One region of the Azorhizobium sp. AG788 genome, then DNA from elsewhere that is predicted to be linked to it. Evidence: predicted binding sites of a transcription regulator. Region 1 holds the regulator's gene; the other holds the start of a gene.
The links. The regulator LexA, encoded in region 1, represses DNA repair genes until DNA is damaged. The targets are predictions, from matches to a motif close to TGTTCNNNNTGTGTTCNG.
Positions count from the first base shown of each region.

Region 2: the regulator LexA is predicted to act here: its motif matches at 2,801-2,818, upstream of DFO45_RS18595 (UvrD-helicase domain-containing protein).

Region 1 is NZ_SOBM01000002.1:265,206-272,720, forward strand. Features, by position in the region: gene gltX (glutamate--tRNA ligase) at 1-1,294, opposite strand, end outside; gene DFO45_RS05265 (ComEC/Rec2 family competence protein) at 1,434-4,292, shown strand; gene lexA (transcriptional repressor LexA) at 4,360-5,070, opposite strand; gene glp (gephyrin-like molybdotransferase Glp) at 5,208-6,440, opposite strand; gene moaC (cyclic pyranopterin monophosphate synthase MoaC) at 6,443-6,919, opposite strand; gene DFO45_RS05285 (DUF2147 domain-containing protein) at 6,919-7,347, opposite strand; gene trpC (indole-3-glycerol phosphate synthase TrpC) at 7,421-7,515, opposite strand, start outside.
Region 2 is NZ_SOBM01000007.1:40,864-48,378, forward strand. Features, by position in the region: gene DFO45_RS18580 (hypothetical protein) at 4-447, opposite strand; gene DFO45_RS18585 (penicillin-binding protein activator) at 745-1,986, shown strand; gene DFO45_RS18590 (hypothetical protein) at 2,114-2,722, shown strand; gene DFO45_RS18595 (UvrD-helicase domain-containing protein) at 2,899-5,310, shown strand; gene DFO45_RS18600 (GGDEF domain-containing protein) at 5,532-6,770, shown strand; gene DFO45_RS18605 (50S ribosomal protein L11 methyltransferase) at 6,977-7,515, shown strand, end outside.

The sequences.
Region 1 (7,515 bases):
CACCGAGCTTCACGCCTGCCTGCTCCGCATAGGCCCGCACCACTGTCTCGGTGCCGGCGGCGGACCAGTCGGCCGCCTCAAGTTGCGGGATCATGGCGGCGATATGGGCGCGCGCCTCCGCCGTGAGCACGGCTTGCGCCTTCTCCTCCAGCGGCAGCGGCCGGGTGGCGAAGATGAACTCAGCACCGTCCAGCAGTTCGGTCAGCGTCTTGGCGCGCTCCTTGAGCCCCGGAAGGGCCGCGCGCAGCTGCTCCATGCGCGCGTCCGTCAGTCGGGCGAGGCGGTGCTCGGCGTCAGGCAGGTGCGGGATCAGGCCCATCACCGCGTCGAACAGCTCCGCGTCGGAGCTGGCGCGCATGTAATGGCCGTTGATATTCTCAAGCTTCTGGAAGTCGAAGCGGGCGGCGGAGCGGCCGACGCGATCCAGATCGAAATGCTCGACCATCTCCTGCGTGGAGAAGATTTCCTGATCGCCATGGCTCCAGCCGAGGCGGACCAGATAGTTGCGCAAAGCGGCGGGCAGATAGCCCATGTCGCGATAGGCATCGACGCCCAGCGCGCCGTGGCGCTTGGAGAGCTTGGCGCCGTCCGGACCATGGATCAGCGGAATGTGCGCCATGCGCGGCACGTCCCAGCCGAGCGCATTGTAGATCTGCGTCTGGCGGGCGGCGTTGGTGAGATGGTCGTCGCCACGGATGATGTTGGTGACGCCCATGTCATGGTCGTCCACCACCACTGCCAGCATGTAGGTGGGCGTGCCGTCCGACCGCAGCAGGACGAGATCGTCCAGGTCCTTGTTCGGGAAGGTGACGGTGCCCTGCACCTGATCCTCGATCACCGTGACGCCCTCCTGCGGGGCGCGCAGGCGGATGACCGGCTTGCGGTCGGTGGGGCGCTCCGAGGCCGGGCGGTCGCGCCAGCGGCCGTCATAGCGCGGCGGGCGGCCCTCCTTGCGGGCGAGCTCGCGCATCTCGTCGAGTTCCTCGGGCGTCGCATAGCAGGGGTAGGCATTGCCCCGCGACAGCATCTCCTCCACCGCCTGCCGGTGCCGCTCGGCACGGGCGAACTGGTAGATGACGTCCCCGTCCCAATCGATGCCGAGCCAGGTCAGGCCCTCCAGAATGGCGTCGATGGCCTCCTTGGTGGAGCGCTGGCGGTCGGTGTCCTCGATCCGCAGCAGCATCTTGCCGCCCTTGGCCTTGGCGTAGAGCCAGTTGAACAGCGCCGTGCGGGCGCCGCCAATATGCAGAAAGCCCGTGGGGGAGGGAGCAAAGCGGGTGACGATCTGCGACATCTCGTAAAGGCCGGACGTGGGAGGAAAGCGGGTGGGCGAGACGCCCCTGTGAGGCCTGCCAGCAGGCCGACGCGCACGAAGCCGTGGCGCATGCGAGGCGCCCGTGTAGCATAGGCGCGGGAGCGAAGGAACACGGCCGATGGGGGACGGTCGGGCAGGGGCGCGGGGCCGCCCCGCCGAAGCACGCGCGGGCGTGCTCGGCGGCGCTGTCGCGCGCCCGGTCTTCATCCCCGCCCCGGTGTGGCCCGGTGCCCTCCTCGGCCGCCTGCGCGACCGCCTGTTGGCCGACGTCCGTGCCGAGGCGGCTTCCGGCCGGCTGGTCCTCTGGCTGCCGGTTGGCTTCGGCTGCGGCATTCTTCTCTATTTCGGCGCGGCGCAGGAGCCGTCGCTGCCGGCTGTCCTCGGTCTTGCCGGCGCCCTCGCAGTCGCAAGCCTTTGTGCGCGGGCGCGGCCCGTGGCCTTCGCGCTGCTGCTGTGGCTGACCGCGGTCGGAGGCGGTTTCGCCCTCGCTACCGCACACACCGCATGGATCGCGCACCCGGTGCTCCTGCCGCCTCAGACACCGGTGCGCCTCTCCGGTTTCGTGGAGCAGGTGGAGCGGCGGGCGAAGGCGGATCGCATTCTGCTGCGGGTGACGACAGCCGAGGGCAAGGGGCTTGCGGTGAAGCCGCAGCTCGTGCGGCTCTCGGTGGCGCGGGGCAGCGCACCGGCGGCAGGCACGCCGGTCTCCGTTCTGGCCCGCCTGCTGCCGCCCATGGAGGCGGCGCTGCCGGGTGGATATGACTTCGGCCGCAATATCTGGTTCCGCGGCATTGATGCGGTGGGATTCGGGCTCGGTCGCCCGCGGATCATCGCGCTCGCCGAGCCGGCTCCCTTCAGCGTGCGCATGGGGCGCCTCGTGGACGAGGTGCGTCAGGCGGTCGGCGCGCGCATCCGCGCCGTGCTCAGCGGCACCGCCGCCGACATCGCCGTGGCGCTGGTCGTGGGTGACCGTGCTTCCATCTCTCCGCAGGTGGAAGAGAGCATGCGCGTCTCCGGCCTCACCCATGTGCTCTCCATCTCCGGCCTGCACATGGCCACGGTGGCGGGTACACTCTTCTTTCTCGTGCGCGGCGGCCTTGCGGCCTTCCCCCCGCTGGCGCTGGGGTTTCCCATCAAGTCTCTGGCGGCTGCGACGGCGCTCGCGGGAAGCGGCGTCTATCTCCTGCTCTCCGGGAATGACTGGCCGGCCCAGCGCTCCTTCTGGATGCTCGCCATCGTGCTGGTGGGCGTGATCGCGGGGCGAGCGGCGCTCACTCTGCGCACGGTCGCGGTAGCGGCGGTTCTGGTGCTGGCGTTCGGCCCCGAATCCTTGCTGGAGCCCGGCACGCAGATGTCCTTCGCCGCGACGCTGGCGCTGGTGGCGGCCTACGAGCAATGGACCGGGCTGCGCGGCCGGCTGGCGGCCGGCCCGCTCGTGCTGCGGGCGCTGGCGCGCATGGGCCTGTTCTTGGCCGCCCTCTCCATGACCTCCGTGGTCGCCGGGGCTGCGACGGCGCCCTATGCGGCGCTGCATTTCCAGCGCCTGGGCATCATGGGCCTCCTCTCCAACCTCGCGGCCATGCCGGCGGTGGAGTTCCTCGTCATGCCCTTCGGCCTGCTCGGGGTGCTTCTCCTGCCGTTCGGCTGGGATTTCATCGCCTGGCCGGTGATGGGCCTCGGCATCGACATCATGGTGAAGGTGTCGGACGTGGTTGCGGCCCTGCCCGGTGCCGACATGCGCACCGATTGGGTTGGGGCGGGCACTGCCGCCTTCGCGACACTCGCTTTGCTGGCGCTCTGCCTGCTGCGGGGGCTTCTGCGCCTTGCCGCCGTGCCCTGCGTCGTCGCGGCGCTCCTGCTCCTGGGCGCGCCACCCCGGCCGGACGTGCTGATTGCCGCCAACGGCCAGACCGTTGCCGTGCGCGGCGGCGATGGGCGCCTGAGCATCGCGGGCGCGCGCAGTTCGCGGCTGGTGGCGGAGCAGTGGCTCAGCAAGGAAGCCGATCCGCGCACGGCGGAGGCGCCCGATCTGGCGCAGGGCTTTGCCTGCGATGCCCGCCGCTGTATGGCGCCGCTCCCGGACGGCACGAAGATCGTATTGGTTCGCAAGGCCGAGGCTCTTCCGGCCGCGTGCGGGGAAGCGAGCCTCGTGGTGACGGCGGAGGTCCCTTCGACCGAGAACATTTCGGCCTGCGCCGCCCGCCTGTTCACGCCGCAGGACATGAGCCGCACGGGGACGCTGGCGCTCTTTCATCGACCGGGGCAGGCGGCAGGGGAGATAGCCACCCCGCATCGGGTCGCGGGTGAACCTCCGCCGGCGATGGGAGAGGCCGCACCAGCGGCCGTGGAGCTGCCACAGGCTGCATCCGGCAACAGCGTGCAGGCTAAAGCCGCGCCCGAGCTCCGTCCTGAAACGCCGTCCGAAACAGACGCTTCGTCTTCCGAGGTGAGACCCGCATCGGCGCAAGCCGAACCGGATGGTCCGCCGCCGGCCCCGCCGGCCACGCGTCCGCGCCGCATGGCGGCCGATCACCGGGCCTCGCTCTGGCGCGATCAGCAGGCCCGCTGGGCCAAGGCGCGAGAGATAAGGGCGGCAAGGAACGGAGGCACCCAATCCGGGATACGCCCGATGTCCTCAGCGCCGCCGATGCCGCCAACGGCAGATGCCGGGGCAATCAGGCGCGCACATGTGGAGGAGGAGCCAACCGTGGGTAGGCAGAAGTCCATCGCTCCGTCAGCTCAGCCGCACACGCCCACGGAGAGGGCCCCTCGACAATCGGCGCGGAGCGCCATGACCCAAGCGCCTTCTCAGGCGCAAATCCGCCAGTCCTTCGCTGTGCACTGGCGAACTGTTCCGACGCGCCCTGTCGGCGTTCAGCGGCCCTGGATGCCAGTGCTCCCGGATCTGCCGATGCCCGTCGTCGATACGGAGACAGCCGGCCGCCGAAGCGCGGACGATGCGCAGGAGGAACCCTGATGGTCCCGCTGCATCTCACTGTCCCAAAACAATCCGTCTCTCGGAAACCGCGCTTCCGAACGCGCCCTCAGTACCGGCGGATGAGCCCCACGAGCCGCCCCTGGATGCGCACGCGGTCGGGGCCGAAGATGCGCGTTTCATAGGCGGGATTGGCGGCCTCAAGGGCGATGGAGGCGCCCTTGCGGCGCAGGCGCTTGAGGGTGGCTTCCTCGTCATCCACCAGCGCCACGATGATGTCGCCGGTGTCGGCCGTGTCGCACTTGCGGATGAGCACCGTGTCGCCGTCGAGAATGCCGGCCTCGATCATGCTGTCGCCGCGCACCTCAAGGGCGAAATGCTCCCCCGTGCCGAGCATTTCGGGGGGCAGGTTCAGCGTGTTGCTGCGGGTCTGGATGGCCGAGATGGGCGAGCCGGCCGCAATGCGGCCCATGACGGGCACGGCCACCACGGCGGCTGGTTCCTCGTCATCCACCACCGGGCGCACGCGCCCGAGGCTGCCCTCGATCACGCTGGGTGAGAAGCCGCGCCCGCCGCTGCGGGCGGCCGCGAGACCCGGCGCCGCGCTATCCGGCAGGCGCACCACCTCCAGCGCCCGCGCGCGGTTCGGCAGGCGGCGAATGAAGCCGCGTTCTTCAAGGGCCGTGATGAGGCGATGGATGCCGGACTTGGAGCGCAGATCCAATGCTTCCTTCATCTCGTCGAAGGAGGGAGGCACGCCCGTTTCCTTCAGGCGCTCATGGATGAAGCGCAGAAGATCATACTGCTTGCGGGTGAGCATCGTGTGGTTCCGCCCCTTGCGACCAGGCCCATCGGACCGGGAGACGATCCGCTCCGCGCCCTGCGAAACAAATCAGGAACATTATGTACCTGTTTCTTGTTTGTTCCACAAGCCTCAACATCGGGTAAACGCCGGTCTCAGGCGTTGAGCGGAATGATTTCGCACGGGTCGCCCACCTTTGCCTCGGGCGCATGAGCGGGGCGAATCAGCAGGCAGTCGGCGCTCGCGAGAGCCGAGAGCATGCTGCTGTCCTGATTGGTCAGAGGATGGGCAATGGCTTGCCCGTCCTCGAAACGCAGCCGCGCCCGCACGAAATCCATGCGCGTGTCATTGGCCGGCATGGCGGTGCCGAGCCGCGCCGGGCGCGTCGCCATCAGCGGGGCATCCTCGCCCTGCATCCGGCGCAGGATGGGCAGCAGGAAGAGCACGGCGCAGACATAGGCCGAGACCGGATTGCCCGGCAGGCCGAGGGCCCGCATGTTGCCGCCGGCGCCGAACATCAGCGGCTTGCCGGGGCGCAAGGCGATCTTGTGCACGGCGAGCGCGATGCCCTCGGCCTTCAGTGCCGGGGCCATCAGATCATGCTCGCCCACGGAGGCGCCGCCAGAGGAAACGAGCACATCGATGCCGAGGTCACGGGCGCGGCTTATGGCGGCGCGGGTCTCGTCCATGCCGTCGCGCACGAGGCCGAGGTCGATCACCTCCGCGCCCGCTTCGCGCGCGAGCGCCGCAAGACCATAGACGTTGGACACCACCACCTCCGAAAGGAGGCCGGTGGCCTGTCCGGGATAGACCAGCTCGTCTCCCGTCTGGATGATTCCCACCCGCGGGCGGCGGGCCAGCGGCAGGATGGCGTGATCGGCGGCTGCAGCGAGCATCACGTCGCGAGCATTCAGCCGCCGGCCGGCCGGCAAGAGGGCGGTGCCGGCGGCGAAATCAAAGCCCGCCTTGCGCACATTGCGGCCCTTGGCGAGCGGCACGGTGATGGTGACGCTGTCGCCGTCCCGCGTGGTGTTCTCCTGGATGACCACGGTGTCCGCGCCGGGCGGCACGACGCCGCCGGTGAAGATACGCGTGGCTTCTCCCGGCCCCACGGCGCCGTCGAAGGCGCGGCCAGCGGCCGATTCGCCCACCACCTTCAGGGTCAGCGGGATGTCCAGCGTCTCGGGATAGGCGAAGGCATAGCCGTCCATGGCCGACATGTCGGCACCCGGCTGGCTGCGGCGGGCGGCGAGCGGGGCCGCGAGCACGCGGCCCACGGCTTCGTCCACTGGCACCATCTCGGTTGCCAGAACATCGAGATCGCGCGTGATGAGCGCGAGGGCGTCGGCCACCGGCATGAGCGGGGCCTTCTTGGGCGTGCCGGTCATGCTCACGCCGCGCGCCAGTCGCCCGAGCGGCCGCCGGATTTTTCAAGCAGGCGGATGTTCTCGATGCGCATGCCGCGATCGGCGGCCTTGGCCATGTCGTAGATGGTGAGGCAGGCGACGGAGACGGCCGTCAGCGCCTCCATCTCGACGCCGGTCTGGCCGGCGGTCTTCACTCGCGCGACCACATGAAGACCGGGCAGGGTTTCGTCCGGCGTCACTTCCACTTCCACCTTGCTCAGCATGAGGGGATGGCAGAGGGGGATGAGCTCATGGGTGCGCTTGGAAGCCATGATGCCGGCGATGCGGGCGACGCCGAGCACGTCGCCCTTCTTGGCATTGCCGGACTGGATGAGCGCGAGGGTCTCGGGGGCCATCACCACCTGTCCTTCCGCCAGCGCCTCGCGCGTGGTGGAAGGCTTGTCGGACACATCCACCATGCGCGCGGCGCCGGTGGAATCGAGGTGGGTGAGGCGCGTCATCAGCGGACCCTGGTCCAGGTCTGGGTCTGGCACAAGGGCACGACGATGCAGCCGCGCACCTTGAGCGTGTTGTCACCATCCAGCGTCAGCGAGGCGCTGTAGGTCTTGCCGTCATCGGCATTGTAGATCTGCCCGCCGGTCCATTCCGTGGGGCCGCCGGAGAAGCCGCCGAGAATCTGCAGGCCCTTCAGCACGCGGTCGCGCTTGGCGGCATCCGAATTCTTCGTGTCCTTGAGGTTGGGGTCGGCCTTGATGCCCTCGGAGGTCACGATGCGGCCGCACACCGAGGCGCCGCACTTGCTGATCTCCACCTGTCCGCCATGCACCGGCGTCGCCCACAGGCCGGTCACGTCAGCGGCCGCGGCCGGGAGCGTGAGTCCGGTGAGGCCCATAAAGGCGCTCGCGGCGAAAATACCCACCATCTTCATGCGCATCTCCCTAGGGGCCGCATCTTGCGGCGGCCTCGGGGCCAGTATGCCCCCGGCCGTTCCGCGCCGGAAGTCAGCCGTTCAGCAGCGTGCGGGTGGCGGAGGTGACATCCTCCTGCCGCATCAGGCTTTCGCCCACGAGAATGCTGGCGATGCCCACCTGCCGGA
Region 2 (7,515 bases), on a different contig from region 1:
CGCTCAGCCGCCAACGGATGCGGAACGGAAGGCGACCTCCGGAGCGTCTTCCGCGCGGCCGGGACCGACCACCTCCAGCAGTCCCATCACCAGGCGGCCATCGGGCGGGATAAGCAGCGCCAGATCGTCCGCCGTGTCGCGACCGAGATCGAGGGCCAGTTGGCAATCGAGAAGCGCGGCGAAGGTGCGCAACTGCGTGAGGATATCGAGGGGCGTCGGCAGGAAGAGGTCGAGCTTGGTCGCGAACGCGGAGCGGTCGAGCCGGTGGCACAGGCCCACCGCCTGCCGCTCCATGGCCAGGAGCCAGTCGCGACCACCATCGGCGCCATCGAACAGGCCGGGCGGAGCAACTGCGAAGGCCCGGCAGAATGCGGCGTCCATCACCGCCAGATCCGGAACGCCGTCCACATAGAGGTCCGGCACCTCGCGCTCCACATTCAGCTGCATGGATGCTCCCGGTTCGCGAGGCGTGCCAGCATGCGTCCAGAGAACAGCTCCCTCAATCCCTTTCATGCCTGTGACAAGCGCACGGCGAATCGGCGGGGCGGCATGACAGGCGCGGAGGATGCCGGTAACGTGAGGCGCGTCGCGGCCAGCGGAAACCGCCGGCCATTGCGCCGGCCGCCCGGCCGGTGACACAAGAAAAAGCGAATGCGTCCCCGCCGGTGGCGCACCCCTTTCCGGTCCGGCAGGGCTGTGGTGTTCGACAAGAAACGGAGCCGCCGGGGCTCCGGGGAGAGACTGGTGACCGATCGCGTTCTGCCCCCGAGCCGTCTGCCCGCCATGGCGCAGCAGCCCTCCGGCCTCACCCGTCGTGCCCTTCTGTCCGGTGGCCTGAAGCTGGCGGGGTCCGTCTCCGCCGCTTCGCTCGTCGCGGCCTGCGCCGGCGGCGACGTGCCGCTGTCTCCGACGCCACAGGGTGCGCCCACCGGCCCCGTCACCGGCCAGCCCCTGCCCGCCTCCGGCCCTATCGTGGCGCTGATCCTGCCGCTCGGCGCGCAGGGCAATGCGGCCCTCGCCGGACAGGCGCTCAAGAACGCCGCAGAACTCGCCATGGCGGAGCTCGGCCAAGCCCCGATCCAGCTCGTGGTGAAGGACGACGGCGGCACCAGCCAGGGCGCGCGCAATGCGGCCGAACAGGCCATCAATGAAGGCGCCCGCATCATCCTCGGCCCGCTGTTTGCGACCTCGGTGGGCGCGGCGGCGCAGGCGGCCCGGCCGCGCGGCATCCCCATCATCGCCTTCTCGACGGACACCAACGTCGCCGGCAACGGCGTCTTCCTGCTGAGCTTCCTGCCGCAGACGGACGTGGACCGCATCATCCGCTACACGGCGGGGCAGGGTAAACGCTCCTTCTCTGCCCTCATTCCCGAAAACGCCTATGGCACCGTGGTGCAGGGCGCCTTCCAGCAGACCGTGGGCGACGTGGGCGGCCGGGTGATGGCGCTGGAACGCTACACGCCGGCGCGCCTCGCCGACGCGGTGAAGCGCGTGGCCGACGTGCAGAGCCAGACCGACGCCATCTTCATCCCCGACAGCGCCGACAGCGTCGCCGGCGTGGTGCAGCAGCTCGCGTCCGCCGGCGTTGACCTGAAGCGCATCCGCCTGCTGGGCACGGGCCTGTGGGACGAGCCCCGCCTGTTCAGCCTGCCGCAGATGGAGGGCGCGCAGTTCGCCGCCCCCGACGCCGCCGGCTGGCGCAACTTCTCGCAGCGCTACCGCGCACGCTACGGCTCGGACCCGGTGCGCACGGCGACGCTCGCCTATGACGCGGTATCGCTGGTTTCCGCCATCGTGCGCACGCAGGGGCCGGACGGGCTCAACACCACCACCCTCACCAACCCCTCGGGCTTTGCCGGCGTGGACGGCGCCTTCCGCTTCCGCGCCGACGGCAGCAACGAACGCGCCCTCGCAGTGATGGAGATCCGCGGCGGGCAGGTGAGCATCGTCAGCCCGCCGCCGCGCACCTTCGGCTCGGCGTTTTAAGTTCCCGGCGCGTTCCCGCGCGCCGTGCCGCGTACCCCAACGGTACCGGCTTGGTTTGACCGCCAAATCCGCTATAGGTCCGGCGCCCCGGCGCCGGCCAAGGGCTCACGCAAGGAAGACCGGTCCCATGAAACTTTCCGCATCCCTGGCAGGCCTTCTCCTGGCCGTCTCCAGTGCCGCCGCGCTCGCCCAGTCCGCGCCCGCGGGCCAGACGACGCCGCCGGCCAGCGCGCCGGCCGCCGCAGCCCCTGCGGCTCCGGCCCAGGAGACCGCGCCGGAAATCCGGGTCGCCCGTCCGATCGAGATGATGCTCACCCAGCAGGCTGCCTCGCTTTCGTTCGACGGCAAGGTGCTGACCCTGCAGGGCGTCGCCCCCACCGCCGCCTTCGCCATCGACCGGCCGGAGCGGATCGGCGGCACCATGACCACCGAGCAGTTCGTGAAGATGTGGAACGCCACGGTGGCGATGATGAAGAACGATCCGCCGAACGTGGCCCTGACCACGCTCGGTCCGGTGCCCACCCAGGCCATCGTGGAACTGGGCGCCGCCAGCCTCTCGGGCTCGACGCTGAGCTTCAACACGGTGGTTCTGGACGGCACCGTGCCCCCCAACGGGCAGCTCGTGAGCCTCACCACCCAGCCCACCGTCTTCCGGCCCATGAAGGAAGTGCACGGCTTCCTGAAGTGCTGGTGGAGCCCTTATTGGGCGCAGCGCGTCTGCCGCGCCGACTGGTGATCTGATCCGGATGCGAAACGGCGCCGCAGGGCGCCGTTTCCACAAGAACATGGCTTGCCCCTCGCAATCCGGCCCCTGCGGTGCCATTTTGTTCTCACACGAGAATCGTGTGTGCGAGAACGAGACGGCGATTGTCCATTTCCCCTGAGAAGCGCGGCGGCCCTGAGCCCCGCGATCTGGCACCCCGCGAAGACGTCGGCCGTCCGGCCCTGAAGCCCGGCGGCATCGCCGAACGCGCGCGCGCCGCCATGGGCATTCCCGCCGCCCCCACCCGCCCTTCCTATCTCGACGGCCTCAATCCCGAGCAGCGCGAGGCGGTGGAGACGCTGGACGGCCCCGTGCTCGTTCTGGCCGGCGCCGGCACCGGCAAGACCCGCGTGCTCACCACCCGCATCGCCCACATTCTCTCGCAGGGCCGCGCCTATCCCTCGCAGATCCTCGCCGTGACCTTCACCAACAAGGCCGCGCGGGAGATGAAGGAACGCATCCACGCCATGGTGGGCGACACGGTGGAGGGGATGCCCTGGCTCGGCACCTTCCACTCCATCGGCGTGCGCATCCTGCGCCGGCACCATGAGCTGGTGGGTCTCAAGAGCGGCTTCACCATTCTCGACACGGACGACCAGCTCCGCCTGCTGAAGCAGCTCATCGCGGCGGAGGAGATCGACGAGAAGCGCTGGCCCGCCCGGATGCTGGCCTCCGCCATCGACGGCTGGAAGAACCGCGGCCTCACGCCCGAGCAGGTGCCGGCCGGCGAAGGCGCTGCCTTCGCCAACGGGCGCGGGCAGATGCTCTATGCCGCCTATCAGGCGCGGCTGAAGGCGCTCAACGCCGTGGACTTCGGCGACCTCTTGCTGGAGGGCATCCGCCTGTTCCGCGAGAACCCCGATGTGCTCGCGGAATACCACCGCAAGTTCAAATACATTCTGGTGGACGAGTATCAGGACACCAACGTCGCCCAGTATCTCTGGCTGCGGCTTCTGGCGCAGGGCTCGCGCAATGTCTGCTGCGTGGGCGACGACGACCAGTCCATCTATGGCTGGCGCGGTGCCGAGGTGGACAACATCCTGCGCTTCGAGAGCGACTTTCCCGGCGCCAAGGTGATCCGGCTGGAGCGTAACTACCGCTCCACGGGCCATATCCTAGCCGCCGCTTCCCATCTCATTGCCTTCAACGAGGGGCGGCTCGGCAAGACGCTGTTTTCCGAAGGGGAGAAGGGCGAGAAGGTCACCGTCACCGGCGCCTGGGACAGCGGCGAAGAAGCCCGCGCCATCGGGGACGAGATCGAGGCGCTCCAGCGCGCGGGCCATGCGCTGTCGCAGATCGCCATCCTCGTGCGCGCCTCCTTCCAGATGCGCGAGTTCGAGGACCGCTTCGTCACGCTGGGCCTCAACTACCGCGTCATCGGCGGTCCGCGCTTCTATGAGCGGGCGGAAATCCGCGATGCTCTGGCCTATCTGCGCTGCGTTATTTCGCCGGCTGACGATCTCGCCTTCGAGCGCATCGTGAACGTGCCGAAGCGCGGCGTGGGCGACGCGGCCATCAAGCAGATCCGCGACGTCGCCCGCGCCGCCGGCGTGCCGCTGATGGAGGCGACCCGCCTCCTCACCGAGAGCGAGGAGCTGAAGCCGAAGCTCCGCTCGACGCTGCGCGGCTTCATCCAGTCCTTCGAGCGCTGGCGCGAGCAGGCCGAGAACATGAAGCACACCGAACTGGCCGAGGTGGTGCTGGATGAGAGCGGCTACACCGAGATGTGGCAGAAGGACCGCTCGGCGGAAGCGGCCGGACGGCTGGAAAACCTCAAGGAGCTGGTGCGCTCCATGGAAGGGTTCGAGAACCTCTCCGGCTTCCTTGAGCACATCTCGCTGGTGATGGACGTGGACAGCGGCGCTGGCGACGACGCCGTGCAGATCATGACCCTCCACTCCGCCAAGGGGCTGGAGTTCGACACCGTCTTCCTGCCCGGCTGGGAAGAGGGCCTGTTCCCGCACCAACGGGCGCTGGACGAGCAGGGCAAGGCGGGCCTCGAGGAAGAACGCCGTCTCGCCTACGTGGGCATCACGCGGGCGCGGGCGAGTGCGCGGGTCTATTTCGCCTCCAACCGGCGCATCCATGGCATGTGGAACTCCACCGTGCCCAGCCGCTTCCTCGACGAACTGCCGGACACCCATGTGGATGTGCAGGAGAGCAAGGGCGGCTTTGGCTGGGGTGGCACCACGGGCGGCTATGGCGGCGGCAACAGCTATGGCGCCAGCCGCTTCGACAATCCGGCCCCCTTCGCCTCCAGTTATGCGACGCCCGGCTGGCAGCGCGCCCAGAACGCCCGGAACGAGAGCGGCGGCACCAAGGGCGGCTTCGGAGGCTCTGGTGGCGGCTATGGCGGATCGCGGCGCGGCGGGCCGGTGATCGAGGGCACGCTGATCGCCGCCTCCACCGGCGCGCCGTCGGCCTTCTCGGCCGGCGAGCGGGTGTTCCACATCAAGTTCGGCTATGGCGAGATCACCGCCATCGACGGCAACAAGCTGACCGTGCTGTTCGAGAAGGCCGGCGAGAAGCGGGTGCTGGAAAGCTTCGTCGAGAAGGTGTGACAGTGGGTGCGGCCGGCGATGGTGGAGAGCGGTCTGCGACGCCTATTCCGCTGCGGAATCCGTATGCCACGCCCCATCGTCAACAACGGATGTCTCTGAGTTAGCTCAGGCTCGCGCAAGGTCGGCATGAAAAATCAGACCCCGCCCTGTCGGAAAGGACAAGCTTTGCGCTAGCATGGCCGCTCTTCCGGCGATCCGCGGACAACGCTGATTTTCAATCGATGTATATTGGCAGCCTTTCCCTGATCGCCGCAGAGATGGTGCTCTATTTCAGCGCCATGCTGGCGCTGTTCAGCGCCCGTCGGGTGATCGGTCTCGCGACCTTCTTCTGTGCTCTGGCGGCCACCCAATTCCTTGAGACCCAGTTCGCCATCGGCCTCTATCTGAAGCTGCCCTTCGGCCTCGCCCTGACGCCGGGCGCCGCGGCGCTGTTCTCCGGCAAGCTCGCCCTGCTGCTGCTGGTCTTCGTGCGCGAGGGCGGGCCGCTGGCGCGCCAGCCGCTGTACGGCATGCTGTTCGGCAATCTGCTGATCTTCGTCCTCGTGGCGCTGCTGGCGGTGGGCTATGTGCGCCAGCCGGTGCCGCAGACGCTCGACGTGATGCATTTCGCCAAGATGCTGGCGCTTATGGTGTGGGGCAGCGCGCTGCTCGTGCTGGAGTGCCTGGGCATGTTCGTGCTCCACGCCACGATGCGCGAGAGATGGCGCCTGCCGCTCTGGCTCGCCCTCACCGTGCCGCTGGCGCTGGCCCTCACCTTCGACCAGTTGCTCTATTTCAGCGCCCTGCACTTCGCCTTCGGCATTCCCGATGCCGCCGGGCTTGGCACCTGGGCGGGACGCATGGTCGCAGCGCTCCTCTATGGCAGCGCGCTCACCTGGTATCTCACCCGCATCGAGCCGGTGGAGGCCGTCCCGGCCCGGACCGCTGGCGAGATCCTGCGCCAGTTGCGCCAGCCCGAGCAGCCGCAGCGGGAGCCGCGCCGCTACGATCCCCTCACGGGCACCTTCCACGCCTCGCAGTTCGCGTCCATCTGCGGCCACCTGCTGTCCGTCACCGGCCTCACCGGGCGGCCCATGAGCCTGCTGCTGGTGCATATCGACACGCCCGACCGGGAGGAAACCTCCTCGAAATGGGCGGAGATGATCCGGCAGGCGAGCGCCACCATCGGCGAGGCAACCCGCTCCGGTGATTATGTGGTGCGCTATCGCGACGACGCCTTCGCCATTCTCGCCCCCGGCGCGCCACACCATGCGGCCATGCAGGTGGCGGCGCTGCTGCGGCGGGATACGGAGGCCATGCTCCAGTCCGGCAACGAGGACATCCACGCCGTGAGCATCGGCGTTGCCACGACGCCGCAGGACGGAGCGAGCGTGGCCGATCTTCTCTCCGCCGCAGAAAGCCGCCTCGCCGAGGCGCGCCAGAACATGGGCAGCCGGGTGGTTGGCTCCTTCGCCCGCTGATCCGCCCTGCGGGATTGGGGCTGGATATCCGCCCCGGCCTCTGGCACTTGGGACGGCAGATGCGGCCGGGCCGGCCGCAAGGGAGCCTGGTTGTGCCGATGCGAGTCCATGCGGCCCACCGCTCCCTCTCCTGTTCTTTGATCGAGAGATCCGGTCTTGCTTGCGGAGCAATCGAAACCGGACACGCTCTAGGTTCCGAGGTTGAGATGCTTGAAGGCTTGCCGCCCAACGACGCCACCCATGTGATGCGCCTCAGCGCGCCCGAGCGGGAAGCCCGGCGCGTGGCGGACTTCCTCGCCGAGCATTTCGATCCGGCCGAGGTGGCGGTGGCCAATTTCGAGCAGCCGGACGGCAGCTGGGCCATCGAGCTTTATGCCGGCGAGGCCTTCGATGCCGACCTGCTGCGCGAACTCGTCACCATCGCCGCCGGCGAGGAAATGGCGGCGCAGGTCTCCTTCCACGCCATCGAGCAGACGGACTGGGTCGCCTCCAGCCTCGAAGGGCTCGCCCCGGTGCGCGTCGGCTCCTTCATCGTCCACGGCAGCCACGATCGCGCCCGCGTGCCGCAGAACGCCATCGGCATCGAGATCGAGGCGGCGCTCGCCTTCGGCACAGGCCACCACGGGACCACGCAGGGCTGCCTTGCGGCCATTGCCGACATGGCCAAGCTCGGCACGCCGCGGCGCATCCTCGATGTGGGCACGGGCACGGGCGTACTGGCCATCGCGGCGGCGCGGCAGTTCCG